Regions from separate parts of the Kocuria oceani genome, predicted to be linked through region 2. Evidence: riboswitches for the same ligand, from Rfam matches in the RefSeq annotation. Region 2 holds a riboswitch; each other region holds the start of a gene.
The links. A riboswitch is a leader RNA that binds a small molecule or an ion and turns the genes downstream of it on or off. The one in region 2 is predicted to bind S-adenosylmethionine.

Region 1 (5,742 bases), on a different contig from region 2:
TAGATCGCGTCGTGGACGAGGTTGATGCCGAGCACGACCACGAGCGGCAGCAGGGCGAGCGGGCCGGCGTCGAGGAAGGCGAACAGCACCCAGCCGAAGACGCCGATCGCCGCGTAGGCGGTCACCGAGACGACCTTGCGGCCCACCCGGTCGGACAGCCAGCCCCAGAAGGGGGTGGTGAACAGGCCGATGGCGGAGGCGATCATCACCGCGGTCACGCCGGAGGCGCTGTCCCCGCGCACGTCCCGCAGATAGGTCAGCATGTACACCGTCACCAGGTAGTAGACGGCGTTCTGCGCCAGGCGCAGGCCGATCGTGACCAGCAGCGGGCGGCGGTGGTGGAGCAGCAGCTCCCGCAGGGGGGCGGTGGCCACGTTGCCCGAGGCCCGGTGCTCCAGGAACTCCGGGGCGTCGGCCACGCCGAGGCGGATCCACAGGCCGACCGCCACGAGCAGGGCCGAGAGCAGGAAGGGGATGCGCCAGCCGTAGGCGGCGAACTGCTCCGCGCTCATGACGTGCTGCACGACGAAGAACGCCCCGGTGGCCAGCAGCATGCCGGCCGAGGAGCCGATCTGGGTGAAGGAGCCGAAGAACCCGCGGTGCCGGGCCGGGGAGTGCTCCACGCTCAGCAGCGCGGAGCCGCCCCACTCGGCCCCGGCGGACAGGCCCTGGAGGATGCGCAGGACGACGAGCCCGACGACGGCCCACCAGCCGATCACCTCGTAGGTCGGCAGCAGGCCGATCAGGGTGGAGGCCACGCCCATGAGCAGCAGGGAGGCCACCAGCAGGGCCTTGCGGCCGATCCGGTCGCCCAGGTGGCCGGCGACGATCCCGCCCAGGGGCCGGGCGATCACCCCGACGGCGAGGGTGGCGAAGGAGGCGACGATGCCGCCGAGCTCGGTGGCCATGGGGAAGAACTGGACGTTGAAGACCAGGGCGGCGGCGGTGCCGTAGAGGTAGAAGTCGTACCACTCGATGGTGGTGCCGGCGAAGGCCGAGGCCAGGACGCGCTTCTTGCCGTGGACGACGCTCGTGCGTCCCGCGGCGGCCGCGGTCGGGGCCGGGATCGTGGTCGGGGGCGGGGTGGACATGCGTCAGGCTCCTGGGGTTCGGTCGGCGTCGGTCCCGGCACCGGTCCTGGCGTCGCCGATGGCGTTCAGGCCCTCCGGCAGGGTGCCGTTGATGAGGTAGTCGCCGAGGGCGCGGGCGCGGAAGGCGATCGGGTTGTGGGTGGCCACGGTCTGGGCGTTGCGCCAGTGCCGGTCCAGGCCCTTGGCGGTGGACGTGGCGGAGGCGCCCACGGTGAGGAACAGGTCCTGGGCCGCGCCGAGGGCCAGCTCCGGCACGGTGACCTGGGCGTGCTCCACGGCGATCTCGGACCCGTGCAGCGCCGCCGGGAGGGCGCCGGTGAAGTCCGGCCGGTCGGCGCCGGTGGTGACGGCGGCGGCGATCCCGGCGTCCAGGGCGCGGGCGGCGTGCAGCACGGTGGCCTCGGCGGCGAAGGCCTTGGCGGAGATCCGGCCGGTGGCCTCCTGGATCAGCGGGTCCTCGCGGAACGGCAGGCCGAGCCCGGTGTTGAAGGTCCGCCGGCGGCCGGCGATGGTCTCCACGGCGTCCCGCCGGGCGGCGCGGGCGACGCCGGCCAGCACGGCCAGCAGCACGAGCTGGAAGAAGGCGGCCTCGTGGACGGCCTCCGCGCTGCCGGCGGCGCGGTCCAGCACGGCGTCGTCCGGGACGCGCACGCGGTCGAAGACCGCGGTGCCGGTGCCGGTGAGCTTCTGCCCGAAGCCGTCCCAGTCGTCCTCGAGGGTGACCCCCTGGGCGTCCGTGGCGACGACGGCGAAGCGGCGTCCGTCCCGGCCGTCGAGGGCGGCCGAGACGCGGGTGTAGTCGCAGAAGACGGAGCCGGTGGCGTAGAACTTCCGGCCGGTGATCTCCCACCCCTCGGCGGTGCGGCGCAGCACGGTGTTCAGGGTGCCGAGCGCGTTGCCGCCCTTCTCCGTGGAGGCGTTGCCCACGGTGGCCCCGGCCAGCACCCGCGGATACCAGACGTCCTGGAGCTCCCGGGGCAGGAAGCGCAGGGACTCCACGAAGCCGGCGTGGGAGCGGTAGAGGTGGGCGATGTTGGAGTCGGCCTCGGCCAGGTCGACCAGCAGCCGGGTGAAGTCCTCGATGCTGACCCCGGGACCGCCGTGGGCCGCCGGGACGCGCAGGGCGCCGAACCCGGCCCGGTCCAGCCGGCCGACCTCCTCGTAGGGCAGCGCGCGGCGGAGGTCCCGGTCCAGGGAGCCGGCGGCGATCTCCGTGAACAGCGGCCCGAAGCGCTCCTTCAGCCCGGCGTAGTCCACCGGCAGGCCGGCAGGGTCCGTGCCGGCAGGGTCCGTGCCGGCGGGGTCCGTGCCGGCGCCGGGACGGGTGGGAGTCCTCTCGGCCGTGGTGCGGGTCATGCGGTGGTCCTCTCGGTCGCACCGAGGAGGGCCGGCCGTGCGGTCACGCCAGGGGCGGGCCCGGTGGCGGCAGCGCGGGGGCCGACGTCACGGAGCGACTGCAGATCCGGGATCTCCATCGGTTCTGGCCTTAGCACCCTGACCCCTGCGAAGGACGGGTTGCTGCGGCGTCGTCGAGCCAGATCTCTCGGCCGCTCTGAATGGGACGGATGACATCGCACCAGACCGCCGGGGTGCGGAGCCACCCGATGACGGCCGCATGTCGTCGGATGTCATGCTGACGTCACAGACGGTCATGTCCTCCCGGGTGGTGTAGGAATCCGCCGCGGGACCCCGCCCGGCCGGAGAAGGGGAGCGCCGCGCATCCGCTCAGTATCGCGGCCGGTCCGGCTCCACCTGCTCCGCCCAGGCGAGCACCCCGCCCTCGAGGTGGCGGATCCGCTCCTCCCGCCCGGCGTAGAACGGGCGCAGCGCGGCCAGGGCGGTCGCCGAGCGGGCGCCGGCCTTGCAGTGCAGCACGAGGTCCGCGCCGCGCGCCTCCGGCGGCAGGGCGTCCGGCCCCCGGTCCAGCAGCTCCTGGAGCGGCACGGCCACGGCGCCGGGGATCGCCAGGAGCTGCCGTTCCCAGTCCTCCCGCACGTCGACCAGCACGAAGGCCGTCTCTCCGCGCGCCCGCCGCTCCAGCAGCCGGGCCAGCTCGCCCGCCGCGACCGTCTCGGCGGGCTCCGCGCCGCCGGCCGGCGGACGGACGGCCACGGGCTCGGCGACGGCGGTGACCGGGGCGGCGTCCGGGTCCGGGTCCAGGCGCATCTCGCGCCAGGTCATCGCCAGGGCGTCGTGCAGCAGCACCCGCCCGAGCAGGGGCTCGCCGGTGCCGGTGATCAGCTTGACCGCCTCGGTGACCATCACCGCGCCCACGGTGGCGGGGAGCATGCCGAAGACCCCGCCCTCGGCGCAGCTGGGCACCTCCCCGTCCGGCGGCGCCTCGGGGTAGAGGTCCCGGTAGGTGGGCCCGTGGCCGGCCCAGAAGACGCTGACCTGCCCCTCGAAGCGCAGGATGGAGCCCCACACGCAGGGGATCCCGGTCAGGGCGGCGGCGTCGCTGACCACGTAGCGGGTCGCGAAGTTGTCCGCGCCGTCGAGGACGAGGTCGTACTGCCCGAGGATCCGCACGGCGTTGTCCGCCGTGAGCCGGCAGGGATGGGTGCGGACCCGCACGAGCGGGTTGAGGGCGGTCACGGCCTCCGCGGCGGACTCCGCCTTGGGCCGGCCGACGTCGGCGGTGCGGTGCACCACCTGGCGCTGCAGGTTGGAGACCGCCACGACGTCGTCGTCGACGATCCCCAGCGTCCCCACGCCGGCCGCGGCGAGGTACTGCAGGGCCGGGGCGCCCAGTCCGCCCGCGCCGACCACGAGCACCCGGGCGCTGCCGAGCCGGCGCTGGCCGAGCGGGCCGATCCCGGGCAGGGTCAGGTGCCGGGCGTAGCGCTCGAGCTCCGCACGGGTCAGTTCGGGGCCGGGCTCCACGAGCGGGGGCAGCGCGCTCACGGGCGCTCCCCCACGGGCGCCCAGTCCCCGCGCGGGACGTCCGCCGGACCGGCGGACGCACCGGCGGACGGACCGGCGTCGGGCGCGTCCGTGTCGATCCGCCCGGCCATCGGCGAGGACGCCTGGGCGTGCCGGCGGGCCGGGATCCGGCCGGCGCGGGCGGCCAGCCGCCCGGCGGCCACGGCGTGGCGCATCGCGGTGGCCATGGCCACCGGGTCCTGGGCCCGGGTCACGGCGCTGGCCAGCAGCACGGCGTCGCAGCCCAGCTCCATGGCGAGCGCGGCCTCGGAGGCGGTGCCGATGCCGGCGTCGAGGACCACGGGCACCGAGGCACGGGAGGCGATGAGCTCGATGTTGTGCGGGTTGAGGATCCCCAGCCCGGTGCCGATCGGCGCGCCCAGGGGCATCACGGCGGCCGCGCCGAGGTCCTCCAGACGGCGGGCCACGGCCGGGTCGTCGGAGGTGTAGGCGAAGACCCGGAAGCCGCGGGCCACGAGCTGCTCGGTGGCGTCGAGCAGCTCCACCACGTCGGGCAGCAGGGTGTCCTCGTCGGCGATGACCTCCAGCTTGACCCAGTCGGTCTCCAGGGCCTCGCGGCCGAGCTCGGCGGTGAGCAGGGCGTCCCGGGCGGTGTAGCAGCCGGCGGTGTTGGGCAGGATCCGGATGCCGTTGCGCTCGAGCATCGCGAACAGCGAGTCGCCGTGGCCGGGGGCGTAGCGGCGCAGGGCCACGGTGGTCAGCGCGGTGCCGGAGGCGAGCAGGGCCTGCTCCAGGGTGTGCAGCGAGCTGAGCCCGCCGGTGCCCATGATCAGCCGGGAGGACAGCTCGGTGCCGTCGAGCACGATCGGGTCCACGGTGGGCGCGAGGTGGGATGCGGGGTGGGTCATGTCAGCCTCCCTGGACGGCGGTGATGATCTCGACGGCCTGTCCCTCGGCCACGGGGGTGCGGCCCCAGCGGCTGCGCGGGACCACGGCGGCGTCCACCGCCACCGCCACGCCCAGCCGGCGGCCGTCCAGCGGGGCGCCGTCGGGGCCCAGGGGCCGCCCGACGGTCTCGGCCACGAGGTCCACCACGGTGGTGTCCCCGCCGACGACGTGCGGGCGGCCGTTGAGGGTGATGGCGGTCATCGGGTGCTCCTGTTCGGGGTGCGGGACCCGATCGCGAGGTCCACGGAGGGCGCCTCGACCGGGCGGTCGAAGCGGTGCGGGTCGGTGCTGGCCAGGTGTTCGGCGTCGGGGCCCGGATCCGTGCCGGACCGCCCGAGCACCAGCTCCGCGGCGAGGCGGGCGGCCAGCGGGGCGAGCAGGACGCCGTGGCGGAAGTAGCCGGTGGAGACCACGAGACCGGCCGCCGGGTCTCCCCCGGAGCCGCGGACGCGGCCCAGGTACGGGATGTCGTCCGGAGTGCCGGGCCGGGCGCGGGCCATGGCCTCGACCAGCTCGAGGTCGGCGACGCCGGGGACCACGGCCTGGGCGTCGCGCAGCAGCCGGAACACGCCCCCGGCGCTGATCCCGTCGAGGTCGTCCTCGCGGGAGGTCGCCCCGATCACCACCGTCCCGTCGTCGCGGGGCACCAGGTAGACGGGCACGCCGTGGACCACACCGCGGACGGTGCGCTCGAGCAGGGCGGGCGCCCCGGCGGGCGGGCGGGCGCGGAGGATGTCCCCGTGCACCGGGCGCAGCGGCGGCCGCCAGGACCCGGGCAGGCCCTCCAGGTCGCTGAGACCCGTGCCGGGGGCGAGGACCG
Region 2 (5,742 bases):
CGGCCGTGGATGCGCCTGCCGTCCGGGTGCTCCTGCGGCCCGGGCCGGGATCCGCTCAGCCGTACAGCCGCTCCGAGGCCAGGCGTGCGCCGGCCGTGAGGGACTCCAGCTTGGCCCAGGCGATCTGCGGGTGCAGCCGTCCGCCCAGTCCGCAGTCGGTCGAGGCGACGACGTTCTCCCGGCCGACCACCGAGGCGAACTGCTCGATCCGGTCCGCGACGAGCTCGGGGTGCTCCACGACGTTCGTGGAGTGGGAGACCACTCCGGGGATGATCACCCGGCCCTCGGGCAGCGGGTGCTCCTTCCAGACCTTCCACTCGTGGGCGTGGCGGGCGGAGGCGCCCTCGAAGGTGTAGCCGCCGGCCTCGATGGTCAGCATGAGGTCCACGAGGTGCTTGAGCTCGAGGTCCGTGGTGTGCGGGCCGTGCCAGGAGCCCCAGCACAGGTGGAAGCGCACCTGCTCCTCGGGGATCCCGCGCAGCGCGTGGTTGAGGGCCTCGACGCGCAGCCGGGTGAACGCCAAGTAGTCCTCCACCGTGGGCTCCGGGTTGACCTGGTCCCAGGACTCCGCGATGGAGGGGTCGTCGATCTGCACGATCAGCCCGGCGCCGGTGATCGCCAGGTACTCCTCCCGCATCGCGTCGGCGCACGCGTACACGAGCTCCTCGTCGGTCCGGTAGTACTCGTTGGTCACGCGCGCGCAGGAGCCGGGGGACAGCGCGGCGACGAACCCGGTCTCCGCGCCCGTGGCCGCCATGGCGGCCTTGAGGTTGCGGACGTCGGAGGCCACCGCCTCCTGGCCGGTGTAGGTCAGCGGCCCGGTGATCTTCGGCTGCGCGGTCGAGGAGCGCCCGGTGAGGATGCCCGACGCCGGGTCCTCGTACGCCTCCCGGAACCGCTCCCGGTCCCGGCGGTCCGGGAAGCTGGTGAGCACCACGTGTCCGGGCGAGGAGCGGCGGCGCTCCGTGGACGCCCACCGGTCCTCGTCCGTGGGCGTCAGCCCTCCGAGGCGCGAGAAGGAGTAGTTCCACCAGGCCCCGTAGTCGACGGCGCTGGACATCGTGTGCCCGTACTCGCCGTCGTTGACGACGTCCACGCCGGTCTCCCGCTGGCGCCGCACGACGTCCTCGACGCCCGTGGCGAGCTCGTCCGTGAGCTGCTCGAACGTGATCGCCCCCTGGGCGTGCTGCCGGTTGGCCTCCAGGAGGCGGGGGATCCGGGGCAGGGAGCCCACATGGGTGGTCTGCACGCGGTCGGTGTTCTGCAGGGTCATGGAGGTGCTCCTCGGAGTGGGGCGGCGGGGGCGGGCAGCGGGGAAGGGTGGCGGGGGCGGGGGGAAGCGGGGCGCTCAGGCCCAGAGCCGGCGCGAGGCGAGCTCGGCGCCGCGGGCGAGCGTCTCGAGCTTCGCCCACGCGATCTGCGGGTGCACCCGCCCGCCCAGGCCGCAGTCGGTCGAGGCGATGACGTTCTCGCGCCCCACGAGCCTCGCGTAGCGCTCGATCCGGTCGGCGACGAGCTCGGGGTGCTCCACGACGTTGGTGGCGTGCGAGACCACGCCGGGCAGGATCAGCTTGCCCTCGGGCAGGGCGTGGTCCTCCCAGACCTTCCACTCGTGCTCGTGCCGGGCGTTGGCGCCCTCGAAGGAGTAGGCGCCCGCGTCGATCGAGAGCAGCAGGTCCACCAGGTACCTGAACTCGAGGTCCGTGGTGTGCGGGCCGTGCCAGGAGCCCCAGCACAGGTGGAAGCGGATCCGATCCTGGGGCAGGCCGCGCAGGGCGTGGTTGAGGGCCTCCACCCGTACCTGGACGAAGCGCCGGTAGTCCTCGACGGCCGGCTCCGGGTTGATCTGGTCCCAGGACTCGGCGATGGAGGGGTCGTCGATCTGCAGCACCAGGCCGGCGTCGAGGATCGCGGTGTACTCCTCGCGCAGCACGTCCGCCCACGCGTAGAGGAACTCCTCCTCGCTCGCGTAGTGGTGGTTGCCGATCCGCGCGGCCGAGCCGGGGGACAGGGCGGCGACGAAGCCCTCGGCCGCCCCCGTCTCCCGCAGCGCGGCGGTGAGGCCCGCGACGTCGGAGGCCACCGCGGCCTGGCCGGTGTAGGAGAGCGGGCCGGTCGCGGCCGGGAACACGGGCGGCGGCAGGTCGGGGTCGGCCAGGTGGATGCCGGAGGAGGGGTCCGTGTAGGCGTCGTGGAAGGCGGCGAGGTCCCGCCGGTCCAGGAAGCTCGTGAGCACCACGCTGCCGGGGGCCGAGCGCTTCGGGACGTGGATGTCGTTGTCGTCGACGATCTCGAGCCCGCCCGTGCGGTCGAAGGAGTAGGTCCACCACGCGCCGTAGTCCACCGAGTGGGTCATCGCGTGGCCGTACTCGCCGTCGTTGACCACGTCGATGCCGGCCTCGCGCTGGCGGCGCACGACGTCCACGACGGCGTCCCGCAGCAGGCGGTCGAACTCCTCGGTACCGGCCGCGCCCGGGAGGCGGGCCTCGTTGGCCTGCAGCAGCTCCGGGGTCCGGGGGAGGGACCCGGCGTGGGACGTGAGGATGCGGTCGGCACTGTGCAGCATGGGGCGCTGTCCTTTCCATCGGTCCTGGCGGTAGCACCGGGGCGGAGGGCGCGGGGCCGTCCGTGCGGGTTGCTGCGGCGTCGTCGAGCCAGGTCTCTCGGCCGCTCTGGATGGTGACGACCCCATCCAATCCCACGGCCGGGACGTTGCGCCATTCGGGAGCCGCGTGACGGGCATGACGCCGTGTGACGCGCGGGTCCCTGCTCGCCGTCGTGCTCCGGATCACATACCGTGACGGTGACCGGTGCCCCGGACCCTGTGGGCGCGGCGGACGGAAGGAAGGTTCCCCATGTTCCAGGACCACGGCCTCGAGGGCCGCACCGCGCTGGTGACCGGTGGAGCGAGCGGCATCGGGCTGGCCGCGGCCCGGGCTCTGGCGGGCGCCGGGGCGCACGTGGTGGTGGCCGACGTCGACGAGGCCGGTGCGCAGCGGGTCGCGGACGAGCTCGAGGGGCGGGCGTGGGCCGTCGACCTGCTCGACACCGCGGCGCTGGCCGGGCTGAGTCTGGAGGTGGACGTGCTGGTGAACAACGCCGGCATCCAGAAGGTCGCCCCGATCCAGGACTTCGACCCCGCCGACTTCCACCGGATCCTCGTGCTCATGCTCGAGAGCCCGTTCCTGCTGGTGCGCGCGGCCCTGCCGCACATGTACGAGCGGGGCTGGGGGCGGGTCGTGAACATCTCCTCCGTGCACGGGCTGCGGGCCTCCCCCTACAAGAGCGCCTACGTCGCGGCCAAGCACGGCCTCGAGGGGCTGTCCAAGACCGTGGCCCTGGAGGGGGCGGCGCACGGGGTGACCAGCAACTGCGTCAACCCCGGTTACGTGCGCACCCCGCTGGTGGAGAAGCAGGTCGCGGACCAGGCCAGGGTGCACGGGATCCCCGAGGCCGAGGTCGTGGAGCGGATCATGCTCGGCGAGACGCCGGTGAAGAAGCTCGTGGAGCCCGAGGACGTCGGCAGCCTCGTGGCGTGGCTGGCCGGACCGCACGCCGCCATGGTCACCGGCGCGTCCTACACGATGGACGGCGGCTGGACGGCGCGCTGAGCGGGCCGGGGGCCGCTCAGCGGTGGCCGAGCTCCCGGGAGAGCCGGTGGGCCTCCGTGAGCAGCGCCCGCCCCAGGAGCCCGCGGCGCTCCCCGGCGAAGCGGGGCTCGATCCCGGTGAGGCTCAGGGCGTAGACGGGGGCGCCGGTCGTGTCGAAGACGGCCGCGGCCATGCCCCAGCTGCCCTCCACGATCAGTCCCGGGTTCACCGCGAAGCCCTCCCGCCGCACGTCCTCCAGCAGCTCGCGGATCCGCTCGGGGGTGTGCAGCGGGCCCCACTCGGCGCGGGCGGCGGGCGTGGCGGCGAGGATCCGCTCCACCTCCGCGTCCGGCAGGTGGGCCAGGACCGCCAAGCCGGCCGAGGCCACGCCCAGCGGCAGCCGCAGGCCCTCGTACAGCACGTGGGAGCGGATCGGGAAGGCCCCCTCGACCCGGGCCAGGCACACGGTCTCGGGTCCGCGGCGGGCCGAGAGGAACGCGCTCTCCCCCGTGGCCTCGGCGAGCCGGCGCAGCGACGGTCCGGCCAGCTCCCGGATCGGGTAGCGGTGGGCCGCGACCGCGCCCAGCACGTAGAGCTCCGGGCCGAGCTGCCACGCCGTGCTGCCGGCCGGGCGGTCCACGAGCCCCTCCTCGGCCAGGCCCGTCAGGAGGCGGTGCACGGTGGGGCGCGTCAGCCCGGTCGCCGCCGCGAGCTCCGCCACGGTGCTGCCCTCCTCCCGCCCCGCGACGGCGCGCAGCAGCTGCGCGACGCGGTGGACCACCTGGGTGCCCGGGCCGGCCCCGACCTTTCCCGTCATGAACTCCACTATATGGACATTGCGCGACCTGATGGCCGGATGCTGAGGAAAGCCCGCGGGATCCCGGCGCACCGGTTGACCGGTATGTGGGGTGTTCCTAGATTGAGTCCTGGGTCACAGATCACCGACAGGAAGGGACAAGGGTGTCCAAGGTCATCGACAACGCCGCCGGGCTGCTGGCGGAGCAGCTGCGGGACGGCATGACGCTCGCCGTCGGCGGGTTCGGGCTCAGCGGGATCCCGCGGGACCTCATCGAGGCGGTCCGCGACTCCGGGGTCACCGGTCTCACGGTGGTCTCCAACAACATGGGCGTGGACGGCAAGGGCCTCGGGGTGCTGCTGGAGAACCACCAGGTGACGAAGGTGCTCGCCTCCTACGTGGGCGAGAACAAGCTCTTCGCCCAGCAGTACCTGGACGGCGAGCTCGAGGTCGAGTTCAATCCGCAGGGCACGCTCGCCGAGCGGCTCCGGGCCGGCGGCGCGGGCATCCCCGCCTTCTACACGAGGACCGGGGTCGGCACCCTCGTGGCCGAGGGCAAGCCGCACGCCGAGTTCGACGGCGAGACCTACGTGCAGGAGCGCGGCATCGTCGCGGACATCGCCCTGGTGCACGCCCACACCGGTGACACCGACGGCAACCTCGTCTACCGCTACACCGCGCGCAACTTCAACCCGATCGTCGCCACCGCGGGGAAGGTCACCGTCGCCGAGGTCGAGCACCTCGTGCCGGTCGGCGAGATCCATCCGGACCACGTCGTGACCCCCGGCGTCTACGTCCAGCACGTCCTGCAGTACAGCGGTGCGCCCAAGGACATCGAGCAGCGCACCGTCCGCCCCCGCCCCGCCACGGCCGGGCAGCCCTCCCCGCAGAACGGAGACCAGGCATGAGCTGGACCCGCGACGAGATGGCGGCGATCGCCGCCGTGGAGCTCTCCGACGGCGACTACGTCAACCTCGGCATCGGCATCCCCACCCTGGTGGCCAACAACCTGCCCGAGGGCGTGAACGTGGTGCTGCAGTCCGAGAACGGCGTGCTCGGCATGGGCCCCTTCCCCTACGAGGGGGAGGAGGACCCGGACCTCATCAACGCGGGCAAGCAGACCATCACCCTGCTGCCCGGGGCCTCGATCTTCGACTCCGCCACGTCCTTCGGGATGATCCGCGGCGGCCACGTCAAGATCGCGATCCTCGGGGCCATGCAGGTCTCCGGCTCGGGCGACCTCGCCAACTGGATGATCCCCGGCAAGATGGTCAAGGGCATGGGCGGGGCCATGGACCTCGTCGCCGGCACCCCGCGCGTCGTCGTGCTGACCGAGCACGTGACCAAGGACGGCTC
Region 3 (5,742 bases), on a different contig from region 2:
GGTGTAGACGTGGCGGAAGAGCTCGCGCGGGTCGACCTGCACGTCGGCGTTCATGCCGTCGCGCAGCGCCGCGGCGACGTCCTCGGCGGCGGCGGCGATGCGCTGCTCGGCCGCGTCGTCGAGCAGTCCCTCCCCGGCCAGGTAGGCGCGCATCCGGGTCACGGGGTCCTTGGCGATCCACTCCTGCACCTCCGCGTCGTCGCGGTAGCGGGTCGCGTCGTCGGCGTTGGTGTGCGCCTGCATGCGGTAGGTGTGGGCCTCCACGAGGAGGGGCTCGGACTCCGAGCGCGCCAGGTCCACGGCGCGGCCCAGCGTGGCGAGCAGGGCCACCAGGTCGTTGCCGTCCACCCGCTCCCCGGCCATGCCGTAGCCGACCGCCTTGTGGGCGAGGCTCGGGGCGGCCGACTGCTGGGACAGGGGCACGGAGATCGCGTAGCCGTTGTTCTGCACGAAGAACACGACCGGCAGCTTGAACACGGCGGCGAAGTTGAGGGCCTCGTGGAAGTCGCCCTCGCTCGTGGCGCCGTCGCCGCACATGGCCAGGACCACGGTGTCCTCACCGCGCAGCTTCGCGGCGTGGGCCACGCCCACCGCGTGCAGCAGCTGGGTGGTCAGCGGGGTCGACTGGATGCCGACGTGGTGCTCGTGGGGGTCGTAGCCGCCGTGCCACTCGCCGCGGAAGATCGACATCACGTCCATGGGCCGCACGCCCTTGGTCATCACGGCCACGGTGTCCCGGTAGGTGGGGAACAGCCAGTCGCCCTCCCGCAGGCACAGGGCCGCCGCCACCTGGCAGGCCTCCTGCCCGTGGCTGGAGGGATAGACGGCCATCCGGCCCTGGCGCACCAGCGCGGAGTTCTGGTCGTTGACCCGGCGGCCGACCACCAGCTTCTCGTAGGCGCCCAGCAGCACGTCCCCCGCGGGCAGCGGGTACTCGTGGCCGGGCTCGGTGCCCTGCTCCTCGGCCGGCAGCAGCCGGCCGGTGGGGTCCACCATCCGGATCTCGCCGCGCGCCGGGAGCATGTACTGCTCCGGCGTGATGCCGAAGGTCTGGGAGGCCCGGAGGATCGGGTCCTCGGGGGTCTCGACGGTCTGGCTCATGGTGTCCCCTCGGTCGGTCCCCGGTCCTGGTGCGGACCCGGGGAGGCAGGAAGGCCGCTGAAGTTCTGTCCGCCCAGTATGAGAAGAACCGACGGTTCGTATCCAGGGGTGCGGGAAAGTCCAGAATCCTGCGGGCATCGGTGCTGTCCTCGTGGACGAAATGTTTTACTGTGGCGTGGCGCACACGCATTCGTCCGACACCGCTGCCCGCCCTCCCGTCCCGCCCCGAAGGAGCCCCGCCGTGCCCTCGACCCCCGTCCCGCTGGACGAGACCGACCGGAAGATCCTCGCCGAGCTCTCCCGGGACGCCCGGCAGTCGGTGACCGCGATCGCCGCGGCCGTGCACGTCTCCCGCGCCCACGCCTACGCCCGCATCAACCGGCTGCGCGACGAGGGGGTGATCCTGCGCTTCAGCACCGTGATCGACCCGGTGCGCGCCGGGCTGCAGGCCTCGGCCTATGTGACGCTGAAGCTCCAGCAGAACACCTGGCGGGAGCTGTGCGCGCAGCTGCGGGCCATCCCGGCCGTGCACCACATCGCCCTGGTGGGCGGCAACTTCGACGTCATGCTGCTGGTGCGCGCCGTGGACACGGTGCACCTGCGGCAGGTGATCTTCGAGCACATCCAGCAGCTGCCCGGCGTGGTGGACACCCAGACGTTCCTGATCTTCGAGGACATCGACACCCGGGCGTGACCCGCCGGGGCGCCGGGAGCGCCGGGGCTCACAGAGGGCGCCACCGGGGGCCTCACGAGCGGCGTCACGATCCGTCACGGACGTCATCTTGGGTCGCGGAACGGCGCCGGCCCGCCCCGCGCATAGTGTGGTCCCAGCTTCACGAGACGCGACTGCCAAGCTCCGACTGGGTCGCGCACCAACCCCATGCTCATCGGGTGGTTCGGATGAGGAAGCGGCCTGCATCCCCGCTGCCCCGCAGCGGGTGACCGGTGCGGGTAAGAGCACGTGCACAGGAGCCGCGCCATGTCCCTCCCCGTGACCGATCACGACCTCTCGACCCGGCAGATCCACGCCGGCGCCGACCACGACCCCGGGCAGCGCACCCTCACGGTGCCGATCTACCAGAGCGCCGCCTTCGAGTTCCCGGACTACGAGGCCGCCCGGCAGATGTTCGCCCAGACCCGCGCCGGCTTCACCTACACCCGCACCGGCAACCCCACGGTCGCCGTGCTCGAGCAGCGGATCAGCGACCTCGAGGGCGGGGCGGGCGCCGTGGCCACCGGCTCCGGGCAGTCCGCGGTGGCCGTGGCCCTGCTGGCCCTGCTGGGCCAGGGGGAGGACAAGCACCTGGTCGCCTCCGAGAAGCTCTACGGCGGGACCGTGGACCTGCTCACCGACTCGCTGGCCGACCACGGCGTCGAGGTCGACTTCGTGGACCCCACCGCACCCGGCGCCTGGGCCGCGGCCGTGCGCCCCGACACCCGGGCCTTCCTGCTCGAGTCCATCGGCAACCCGCTGGCCACGCTGCCGGACCTGCCCGGGATCGCCGACGTCGCCCGGGCGGCGCGGGTGCCCGTCGTCGTCGACAACACCCTCGCCTCCCCGGCGCTGTACCGGCCGCTGGAGAAGGGCGCGGACATCGTGGTGCACTCGGCCACCAAGTTCCTCGGCGGCCACGGCAACGCCCTCGCCGGGGCGGTCGTGGACGGCGGGACGTTCGACTGGTCCGCCGAGCCTGCGCGGTGGCCCCAGTTCACCCGCGCCCGCGCCCGCTGGGGCGGGCAGAGCCTGCTCGACAAGTGCGCCGGCGCCAGCCCCTACCTGCACCTGGTCCGGGCCAAGTACGTGCACGACCTCGGCACCACGCTGTCCCCGTTCAACGCCAGCCAGATCCTGCAGGGCACCGAGACCCTCGACCTGCGGGTGGCCCGGCACACGGCCTCGGCGCTGACCGTGGCCGAGTTCCTCGCCGGCCACCCCGCCGTCGCGCGCGTGCACCACCCCGGGCTGCCGGGGGACCCCGGGGCCGGGATCGCGGCCCGGGACTTCCCCCGCGGCACCGGCTCCGTGTTCTCCTTCGACCTCGCCGCCCCGGACGCCGCCGTGGGCCCCTTCATCGACGGGCTGCGACTGTTCAAGCTGGTCGCCAACATCGGCGACACCCGCAGCCTCGTGGCCCACCCGGCCGCGATGACCCACTGCCGGCTCACGCCCGAGCAGCGCCGGGCCGGCGGGATCGCCGAGACCACCGTCCGGCTCTCGATCGGCCTCGAGGCGCCCCAGGACCTCGTGGCCGACCTCGGCCAGGCCCTCGACGCCGTGCTCGAGACCGTTTCGACCCTCCGGAAGTGAGCCCCACCATGAGCCAGACCGTCACCACCCGCCGCCGCGGCTTCACCACCACCGCCGTCCACGCCGGCCAGCAGCCCGACCCCCTGACCGGGGCCGTCATCCCGCCGGTCTACCAGACCTCCACCTTCGCCCAGGACGGGATCAACGTCCTGCGCGCCGGCCACGAGTACAGCCGCGGCTCCAACCCCACCCGCAACGGCTTCGAGGAGCAGCTCGCGGCCCTGGAGCACGGCGAGCGCGCGTTCGCCTTCGCCTCCGGGATCGCCGCCGAGGACGCGCTGCTGCGGGCGGTGCTGCGCCCGGGCGAGCACGTGGTGCTCGGCGCCGACGGCTACGGCGGCACCAACCGGCTGATCACCCGGGTGCTCGCCCCGTGGGGGATCGGCCACACCCCCGTGGAGATCACCGATCTCGACGCCGTCCGCGCCGCGGTCCGCCCCGGGGACACCGCGGTGCTGTGGCTGGAGACGCCCTCCAACCCGCTGCTCGGCATCGCCGACGTCGCGGCCTGGGCGGAGCTGGCCCGGGAGGCGGGCGCGCTGCTCGTGGTGGACAACACCTTCGCCTCCCCGTACCTGCAGAACCCGCTGCTCCTGGGGGCCCACGCCGTGGTGCACTCCACCACCAAGTACATCGGCGGGCACTCCGACGTCCTCGGCGGGGCCGTGGTCGTCGGGACCGCCGCCTGGCGCGGCGCCCCGCTCGCCGAGACGGTCGGCTTTCAGCAGTTCGCCGCAGGCGCCGTGGCCGGGCCCCAGGACAGCTACCTGGCCGCCCGCGGGCTCAAGACCCTGAGCCTGCGCATGGAACGCCACCAGGAGAACGCCCAGCGGATCGCGGAGTGGCTGCTGGGGCGTCCGGAGGTCTCCCAGGTGCTCTACCCCGGGCTGCCCGAGCACCCCGGCCACGCGCTCGCCGCGACGCAGATGCGCGGGTCCGGCGGCGTGGTCTCCTTTCGCCTCGCCGGGGGAGAGGCCGCGGCCCGCGCGGTGGCCGAGGGCACCCGGCTGTACTCCCTGTCCGTGAGCCTGGGCGGGGTCGAGTCCCTGATCTGCTATCCGTCGGAGATGACGCACGCCTCGGTCCGGGGCACCCCGCTGGCGGTGCCCACCGACCTCGTGCGGCTGTCGGTGGGGATCGAGGACGTCGAGGACCAGCTGGAGGACCTCGAGCGGGCGCTGGCGGGCGCCGCCTCGTAGCCCGAGGCGCTACCCTGACCCGCATGAGCACCGGCACCCCGCACCAGGAGACGTCCCTCGAGCTGCCCGGGCCCGTGGTGGGCACCGGATGGCTGGCCGCCCACCTCGGCGACCCCCGGCTCGTGCTGGTGGACGCGAGCTCCACGCTCAACCGCACCGACGAGGCCATCCCGGGCGCCCTGCTCCTGGACCTGGACGGGCCGTTCGCCGACCCGTCCGCGGAGCTGCCGCACACCATGCCGCCGGCGGGCCGGCTGACCGCGGCGGCCCGCGCGCTGGGGATCTCCCGGACCAGCAGCGTGGTGGCCTACGACGGCAAGGGCGTCTTCGCCTCCGCGCGGGTGTGGTGGATGCTGCGGGCGGCGGGCTTCGACCGGGTCGCGGTGCTCGACGGCGGGCTGCCGGCCTGGGCCGCCGAGGGACGGCCGGTGGGCGCGCACGCGGATCCGCCCGCCGAGCCCGGTGACGTCGAGCTCGTGCCGCAGGAGGGGTTCTTCGTGGGCGCGGACGACGTCGCCGGCGCCCTCGCCGAGCCCGGGGCGGTCGTCCTCGACGCCCGCTCCGCCGGCCGGTTCGCGGGCACGGAGCCCGAGCCCCGCCCCGGCCTGCGCCCCGGCCACATGCCCGGGGCGGTCAGCCTGCCGTACACGGAGCTGCTGGGCGCGGACGGGCGGCTGCTGCCGCCGCCCGAGCTGCGGGAGCGCATCGCAGCGGCGGCCCCCGAGGGCCGGCGCGTGGTCACCAGCTGCGGCTCGGGGCTCACCGCGTGCGTGCTGGCCCTGGGCGCCCACCTCGCGGGCCGCACGGAGGTCTCCGTCTACGACGGCTCCTGGGCCGAGTGGGGCCGCCCGGGCCCGCGGCCGGTGGTCGGCCCCCGCTGAGCCGGGCCGGCGGTGGTGGCCCGGCTGGGCCGGAGGCCGGCGCGCGGTCAGCCGCGGGCCGCGGCGTCGCGCGCGGCGGCGGTCCGCTCGACGTCGTGGGTGCTGGCGGCCTGCTCGACGTCGTGGGTGCCGGCGGCCTGCTGGGCGTCCGGTCCCGCGCCGTCCCGCGCGGCGGCCGCGGCCAGGATGTTGCGGGCCATGGAGGGGAAGATGAAGCCGTGGAAGGGCCACACCCCCCACCAGTAGAGCCGGC
Region 4 (5,742 bases), on a different contig from region 2:
CAGCGGTCATGTCGGGTCCTCCTGAGAAGGGTGGTCCGGATCTCGTGGGGTCGCCCGCACACCGGTCCGGGCGGACCGGGCGGGAGCGGGACGTCGTCGTCCCCGCGACGGCCGCTGTTCCGCCTGGACGGGACAGCGGCCTGCGTCACATAGTGTCACCAACCTTCCGGTTGGTAAAGTGGGGTGCATGAACTCCTCCAGCCGCGACCGCATCCTGAGCGGCGCCCTCGAACTCGTGCGCAGCGGCGGCACGGTGTCCCTGGAGTCGACCGCCCGCAGGGTGGGGCTGAGCAAGCCGGGGGTGATGTACCACTTCCGGACCAAGGAGGCGCTCATGTTCGCCCTGGTGGACCGGGTGCTGGACGGCTGGGACGCGGAGATGGCCCGGCGCCTGTCCGCCCCGCCGGAGCAGGTGCCCGCAGAGGAGCGCGTGCGCGCCTACCTGGACTGGTGCCTGTCCGGGGAGGTGGACGAGACCGACCTCGTGATGCTCACCGACCAGCGGCTGCGGGCCAAGCTGAAGAAGCACTGGGTGGAGCGGATCGCCCCCTGGGTGGACCTCCCCGACGACCTGCCCGTCGAGCAGCGCACCCGTCTGCTGGCCGTGCGTCTGCTGGCCGACGGCGTGTGGTTCGCCGACGCCGCCGACGTCTTCCCCCCGGACCCGCAGGAGCGGGCGCGGGTGCGCGCGATCGCCGACGAGCTGCTCGCGGGCTGAGCGGCACGCCGCCGGCCGGAGCCGGCGGCCGCGTCCGGCGCCCCGCACCGGGGTGGCGGGGCGCCGGAACTCGTGTACAGTGGAGCGAAGTTGTTGAGGTTGTCGTTTTTGTATTTCAAGCAGTTCGGCCCATCCGGGTGCAGCAGTTTTTCTGAGAAGACGTTTTCCACGCATCACAACTCTTGTGTTTCTCGAACGTCGGGAAACGTTCATCTCACGAAAGATCAGGTCTCACCATGACTACCGGTATCGTCAAGTGGTTCAACGCTGACAAGGGCTTCGGCTTCATCACCCCCGAGGACGGCTCCAAGGACGTCTTCGCCCACTTCTCCGCGATCAACTCGGGCGGCTTCCGCTCCCTGAACGAGAACGACCGCGTCGAGTTCGAGACCCAGGACGGCCCCAAGGGCCCCCAGGCCGCGAACATCACCGTCATCTCCTGACGTTCTCCTCGAAGGGCTCACGGGCCCGTTGATCGTCCAGAACCGCCGCCGGGCCTGCGCCCGGCGGCGGTTCTGTCGTTCCGCCGGCAACAGCCTGCGGACTCTCGCACGCGGCGCCGGTGGGTGCCGCGCCGCCGGATGTCGTGCCGTCGGATCTCGTGCCGTCGCCGACCGGGAGGAGCTCGCATGACCGGACCCGTCCCGTCCCGTCCGCCGGACGAGGAGGACCCCTTCGTGGTGAACCGCGTCTCCGACGCCGAGCTCGACGTCTTCGTGCCCTTCGAGCTCGAGGTCTGCGAGTGGGAGCTGGACGGCTCCGCCGACGAGGCGGGGGAGGGCTGGGGCTCGGCCGGGGACTACGGCCTGGAGTGAGCCGCCGCGCCGCGGGAGCCGCTCCGCCGAGGGCCACGGCGCCGCACGCGCGACGGCGGCTCCCGGACGTCCGGCGCCGTGGCGCCGACCGCACGACGAAGGCCGCAGCCCATCGGGCTGCGGCCTTCGTCGTGTCCGGCCCGCCGGCTACGCCGACAGCGGGAGGGACGCGGGGTGGAGCTTGAAGAACGGGTGCCGCCCGGTCGCGGCCAGGGCGCCGGGGACGAGGAGCTGGCGGTACTTGGCGCACCATTGCGCGGTGCCCGCCGTGTGCTCGGCCGCGGCGGCGAGGTCGTCGGCCTCCGCGCTGAGGTACTCCTGCACGTCGCCGTCCGTCGAGGTGATCCGGACGAGGTGCAGATCGGGGAGGGCGGTGACGGTGACGTCGACCCATTCCTCCCGCTGATCGGTGGTGGAAGTGATTCTTTCTTCGGACATGGTCATGTTTTCTCCTGACGTTCTTGCGGGCATCCGATGCCGTTGCCCGCCGCTTCGTCATCCGATCCACCCGGGAACATCGGGTTGGCGCACAGCGGGTCGGAGCCCCTCCGCGGTCCCTCCGGAAGGCGGTGCGCCCTCCGTCGAGCACGCGGATGCCGCATCTCGAGAAGCAGATCCAGGCTACCCCGCGCCTCCGACAGACCGGCAAGACGGCCATGACTTGTGTGACCGAACCGTGATGTCGGCCGCAATGTCGGGGGCCGCCCGGGTGCTCGAAGCCCATTCCAGCGCAACGATGTGTCGGCGAGGTGTCGCCGCGGTGACGGGACGGGGAAGGTCGGCTCACACGCCCGGCCACACCGGCCGGGCGGGACCCGGCGGGGAGGATGTGGTTGAATGGGGGCAGCTTCAAGAGATCCGGTCGCCAAGCTCCGACTAGACCGGGCACCAACCCCATGTTCACGGGTGGTTCGGATGACGAAGCGGCTCGCATCGCCGCCGTGGCGGCACCCGCTGCGAGCAAGAGCGCCCGAAGGATCCTGGTCATGTCAGACGCCCTTCCCACCGTCGTCGCCGCCCGCCCGGGTGGGCCCGCCCCCGTTCCCGAGGCTCCGGCCGTGCTCGGCTGCGCGGCGATGAGCATCGACGACTACGCCCGGGTGGTTCAGGCGCGCACGGAGTTCGTGGACTTCCTGCTGGCGCCCGTCCGCGGCCGCCTCGCCGCCGCGGCCTGAGGACCGGCGGAGGATCCACGCCATGGACCTGCTCCTGGACCGCTCCGTGCTGCTCGGGGTGCGCACCCCGGAGCGCGCGCCCGAGCTGACCGCCGCCCTGCGCCGGCACGGCCACCGGCGGCTGTTCCTGTCCGCCCTGGTGCTGGGGGAGCTGCTGTCGGACCGGCCCGACGAGACGCCGTGGACCGAGCAGCTGGAAGCGCGCTTCCCGGACCGTGTGCTCCCCGTGGACGCCGCGGTGAGCCGGGCGTGGGGCGCTCTCGGCGCCGCGGGGACGGCCGACCCGGTGGCCGGTCTGACCGCTGCCACCGCCCTGGTGCACGGGCTGACGGTGCTCAGCGCCGAGCCCGGACGGTACGCCGGCACGGGCGTGCCCGTGCTGGACGCGGTCCCCGCCCGGGGATAGGCCTCAGACGGTCCGGCGGTGGCGCGGGCCGCGGGCGCCCAGGGCCACGGCCCGGTCGTAGTGCTCCAGCAGCTGCCCGACCAGCACGTCCCAGGTCCGGCCCTGCACGGCGGCGTGCGCGGCGGCCCCGAAGGCGGCCCGCTTGGCCTCGTCGCCGAGCAGGTCGGCCACGTGCCCGCGCAGCGCCGCGAGGTCCCCCGGCGGGTAGAGCCAGCCGGTGCGGGAGGAGTCGACGAGGTCCACCGGACCACCCCGGCCCGTGGCCACCACCGGCACCCCCGAGGCCATGGCCTCCTGCACGGTCTGGCAGAAGGTCTCGAACTCGCCCGGGTGCACGAACACGTCGAGGGAGGCCATGATGCGGGCGAGCTCGGCCCCGGAGCGGCGACCCGTGAAGTGCGCGTCCGGCAGGCGGCGCCGCAGCGCCTCCTCCTCCGGCCCGGACCCCACCACGACGAGGCGGGTGCCGGGCAGGTCCGCGACCGCGGCGAGGTCCTCGACCTGCTTCTCCGGGGCGATCCGGCCCACGTAGCCCACGATCCGGCGGCCGCCCGCGACCTCCGCCCGCCACCGCTCGTCGCGGTGCCGCGGGCAGAAGCGGGCGGTGTCCACACCGCGCCGCCACAGGTGCACGTCGCGCACCCCGTGCACGGTGAGCTGCGCCACCGCCGAGGAGGAGGGGGCGAGGGTCAGGGCCGCGGCGTTGTGCATGCTCCGCACGTGCCCCCACAGGAGCTGCTCGAGGAAGGGCGCTCCGTACTTCGCCGCGTAGCCGGGCACGTCCGTCTGGTACACGGCCACGGCCGGCACGCCGAGCTGCTGGGCCGCGAGGATTGCCCGCCGGCCGAGGACGAACGGGGAGGCGACGTGGACGACGTCGGGGCCGAACCGCTCCAGGTGCCGGCGCACCCGGGCCACGGTGCCGCCGGCCACGCGCACGTCGGGATAGCCGGTGAGCGGCAGGGCCGGCAGCCGGTGCACCGGCACGCCGTCGAGGCCCTCGACGACGTCCTCGGCGAGGCGCCCGAGCGGCGCGGGGTCGTAGGAGGGCGCCAGGACCACGACGTCGTGCCCGCGGGCGCTCAGCTGCTCGACCACCCGCAGGACCGAGTGGGTGACACCGTTGAGGTGGGGGAGGAACTGTTCGGCGACCACGGCGACTCTCATGGCGCCGAGCCTTCCCGGCACGGGCGTCCGCCGGGGGAGCGGCACGTGGCCCGCCGGTGAAGGCCCCGTGAAGCCTCGGCCCGGGCCCCGGAGGCGTGGGAAGATGGGCGGTGATGAACTCCCTAGGCTCTTCCTCCCCCGCCCCGTCCGCCGACCGCCGCGGCGTGCCCATGCCGCTGTGGCTGCAGGGCGTGGTGGAGCTCGGCTCCGTGGCCGTGGTCTCCTACCTGCTGATCCTGCTGACCGTTCTCATGGTGTGGCTCGCCGACGGCTTCGACTCGCTCGGGCTGACCGGCAGCTTCGTGCTCTCCGGCCAGGTGTGGCTGCTGGCCCACCTCACCCCGCTGCAGGTCGCCCTGGACCCCGGGGCCGGACTGCCCGCGACCACCGGGACCGTCAACCTCGTCCCGCTGGGCCTGACGCTCGTGCCCTTCGTGCTGGCCTGGCACGCCGGCCGGCGGCTGGCACGGGCCTGCTGGGAGGGCCAGTTCTGGCAGCCGTACCTGAGCGGGCTCGCGGTGTACTCCGCCGCGGGGGCCGTGGCCGCGCTGCTCTTCGGGACCGGCGAGATCGCGGCGGGACCGGCCGCCGCCGCGGTGTTCCCCCTCGTGCCGGTGGCCCTGGGCGCGTTCGTCGGGGCGTACCGGGCCTCCCGCTCCCTGCCCGGGCTGATCGGCGTCAACGCCGCCGCGTGGGTCGAGCGCACGAGCCAGTACTCGCGGTGGGCCGGTTCCTACGTGTGGGCGGTGCTGCGGGCGGGCTTCGTCGCGGCCGTCGCCGGGGTCGGTGCCGGGGCGGCGCTGCTGGCCGCCGCGCTGCTGTGGAACTGGAACGACGTGGTGAACGTCTACCAGCGGCTGGGCACCGGGGTCCCGGGGGACACCGCCCTGACGGGCCTGCAGCTGGGCTACCTGCCGAACCTCGCGGTCTACGCCCTCGCGTGGGCCACCGGCGCGGGCTTCGAGGTGGGGGACGGCACGCACACGTCACCGCTGGGCACGCAGACCGGGCCGGTCCCGCTGCTCCCGGCCCTGGCCGCGCTGCCCCCCGGCGAGCTGCCGTCCTGGTCGGCGGTCGTGGTCGTGCTGCCGGTGCTGGCCGGGGTGCTCGCCGGCTGGTGGTTCCTGCGGGAGGGCGAGAACCACCTCGACGACTGGATGGCCATCCGGCTGCCCGCCCGCTGGATCACCTTCCCGCTCTCCACGCTGCTGACCGCGCTGTTCATCGGCGCGGTCGCGGGCGTGCTGGCGATGCTGCTGAGCTGGCTGGCGCAGGGCTCGCTCGGGCTGGGCCGGCTCACGGTGATCGGCCCGCACGGTCCGGACGTGCTGCTGTGGTTCGGGGCGGAGGTGGCCGTGGGGGCGGTCGTGGGCTACGTGGTGGGCCCGTGGCTGGAGCGGGAGCCGCCGTTCGCGCCGCTGCGCGGCGGCGCCGCCGGGGCGGACCCCGAGGAGGATCCCG

Region 1: it holds a riboswitch for S-adenosylmethionine, as region 2 does, so the genes downstream of both, PU704_RS18815 (acyl-CoA dehydrogenase family protein) here and PU704_RS01575 (cobalamin-independent methionine synthase II family protein) in region 2, are expected to answer to the same signal.
Region 3: it holds a riboswitch for S-adenosylmethionine, as region 2 does, so the genes downstream of both, PU704_RS13105 (O-acetylhomoserine aminocarboxypropyltransferase/cysteine synthase family protein) here and PU704_RS01575 (cobalamin-independent methionine synthase II family protein) in region 2, are expected to answer to the same signal.
Region 4: it holds a riboswitch for S-adenosylmethionine, as region 2 does, so the genes downstream of both, PU704_RS11575 (hypothetical protein) here and PU704_RS01575 (cobalamin-independent methionine synthase II family protein) in region 2, are expected to answer to the same signal.

The regions. Positions count from the first base shown of each region.
Region 1 covers NZ_JARAMH010000030.1:10,033-15,774, forward strand. The annotation lists gene PU704_RS18810 (MFS transporter) at 1-1,091, opposite strand, end outside; gene PU704_RS18815 (acyl-CoA dehydrogenase family protein) at 1,095-2,447, opposite strand; SAM riboswitch class I at 2,560-2,654, opposite strand; gene moeB (molybdopterin-synthase adenylyltransferase MoeB) at 2,817-3,995, opposite strand; gene PU704_RS18825 (thiazole synthase) at 3,992-4,882, opposite strand; gene thiS (sulfur carrier protein ThiS) at 4,884-5,123, opposite strand; gene PU704_RS18835 (FAD-dependent oxidoreductase) at 5,120-5,742, opposite strand, start outside.
Region 2 covers NZ_JARAMH010000001.1:317,106-322,847, forward strand. The annotation lists gene PU704_RS01570 (cobalamin-independent methionine synthase II family protein) at 56-1,273, opposite strand; gene PU704_RS01575 (cobalamin-independent methionine synthase II family protein) at 1,349-2,566, opposite strand; SAM riboswitch class I at 2,579-2,683, opposite strand; gene PU704_RS01580 (3-hydroxybutyrate dehydrogenase) at 2,856-3,611, shown strand; gene PU704_RS01585 (IclR family transcriptional regulator) at 3,628-4,407, opposite strand; gene PU704_RS01590 (CoA transferase subunit A) at 4,551-5,294, shown strand; gene PU704_RS01595 (CoA transferase subunit B) at 5,291-5,742, shown strand, end outside.
Region 3 covers NZ_JARAMH010000012.1:19,500-25,241, reverse strand. The annotation lists gene PU704_RS13115 (thiamine pyrophosphate-dependent enzyme) at 1-1,101, opposite strand, end outside; gene PU704_RS13110 (Lrp/AsnC family transcriptional regulator) at 1,343-1,795, shown strand; SAM riboswitch class IV at 1,933-2,065, shown strand; gene PU704_RS13105 (O-acetylhomoserine aminocarboxypropyltransferase/cysteine synthase family protein) at 2,081-3,409, shown strand; gene PU704_RS13100 (cystathionine gamma-synthase) at 3,418-4,608, shown strand; gene PU704_RS13095 (sulfurtransferase) at 4,632-5,489, shown strand; gene PU704_RS13090 (SDR family oxidoreductase) at 5,537-5,742, opposite strand, start outside.
Region 4 covers NZ_JARAMH010000009.1:63,703-69,444, forward strand. The annotation lists gene betT (choline BCCT transporter BetT) at 1-10, opposite strand, end outside; gene PU704_RS11560 (TetR/AcrR family transcriptional regulator) at 188-718, shown strand; gene cspE (transcription antiterminator/RNA stability regulator CspE) at 955-1,161, shown strand; gene PU704_RS11570 (hypothetical protein) at 1,348-1,533, shown strand; gene PU704_RS11575 (hypothetical protein) at 1,681-1,977, opposite strand; SAM riboswitch class IV at 1,986-2,099, opposite strand; SAM riboswitch class IV at 2,381-2,506, shown strand; gene PU704_RS11580 (hypothetical protein) at 2,520-2,708, shown strand; gene PU704_RS11585 (PIN domain-containing protein) at 2,731-3,114, shown strand; gene PU704_RS11590 (glycosyltransferase family 4 protein) at 3,118-4,281, opposite strand; gene PU704_RS11595 (cell division protein PerM) at 4,395-5,742, shown strand, end outside.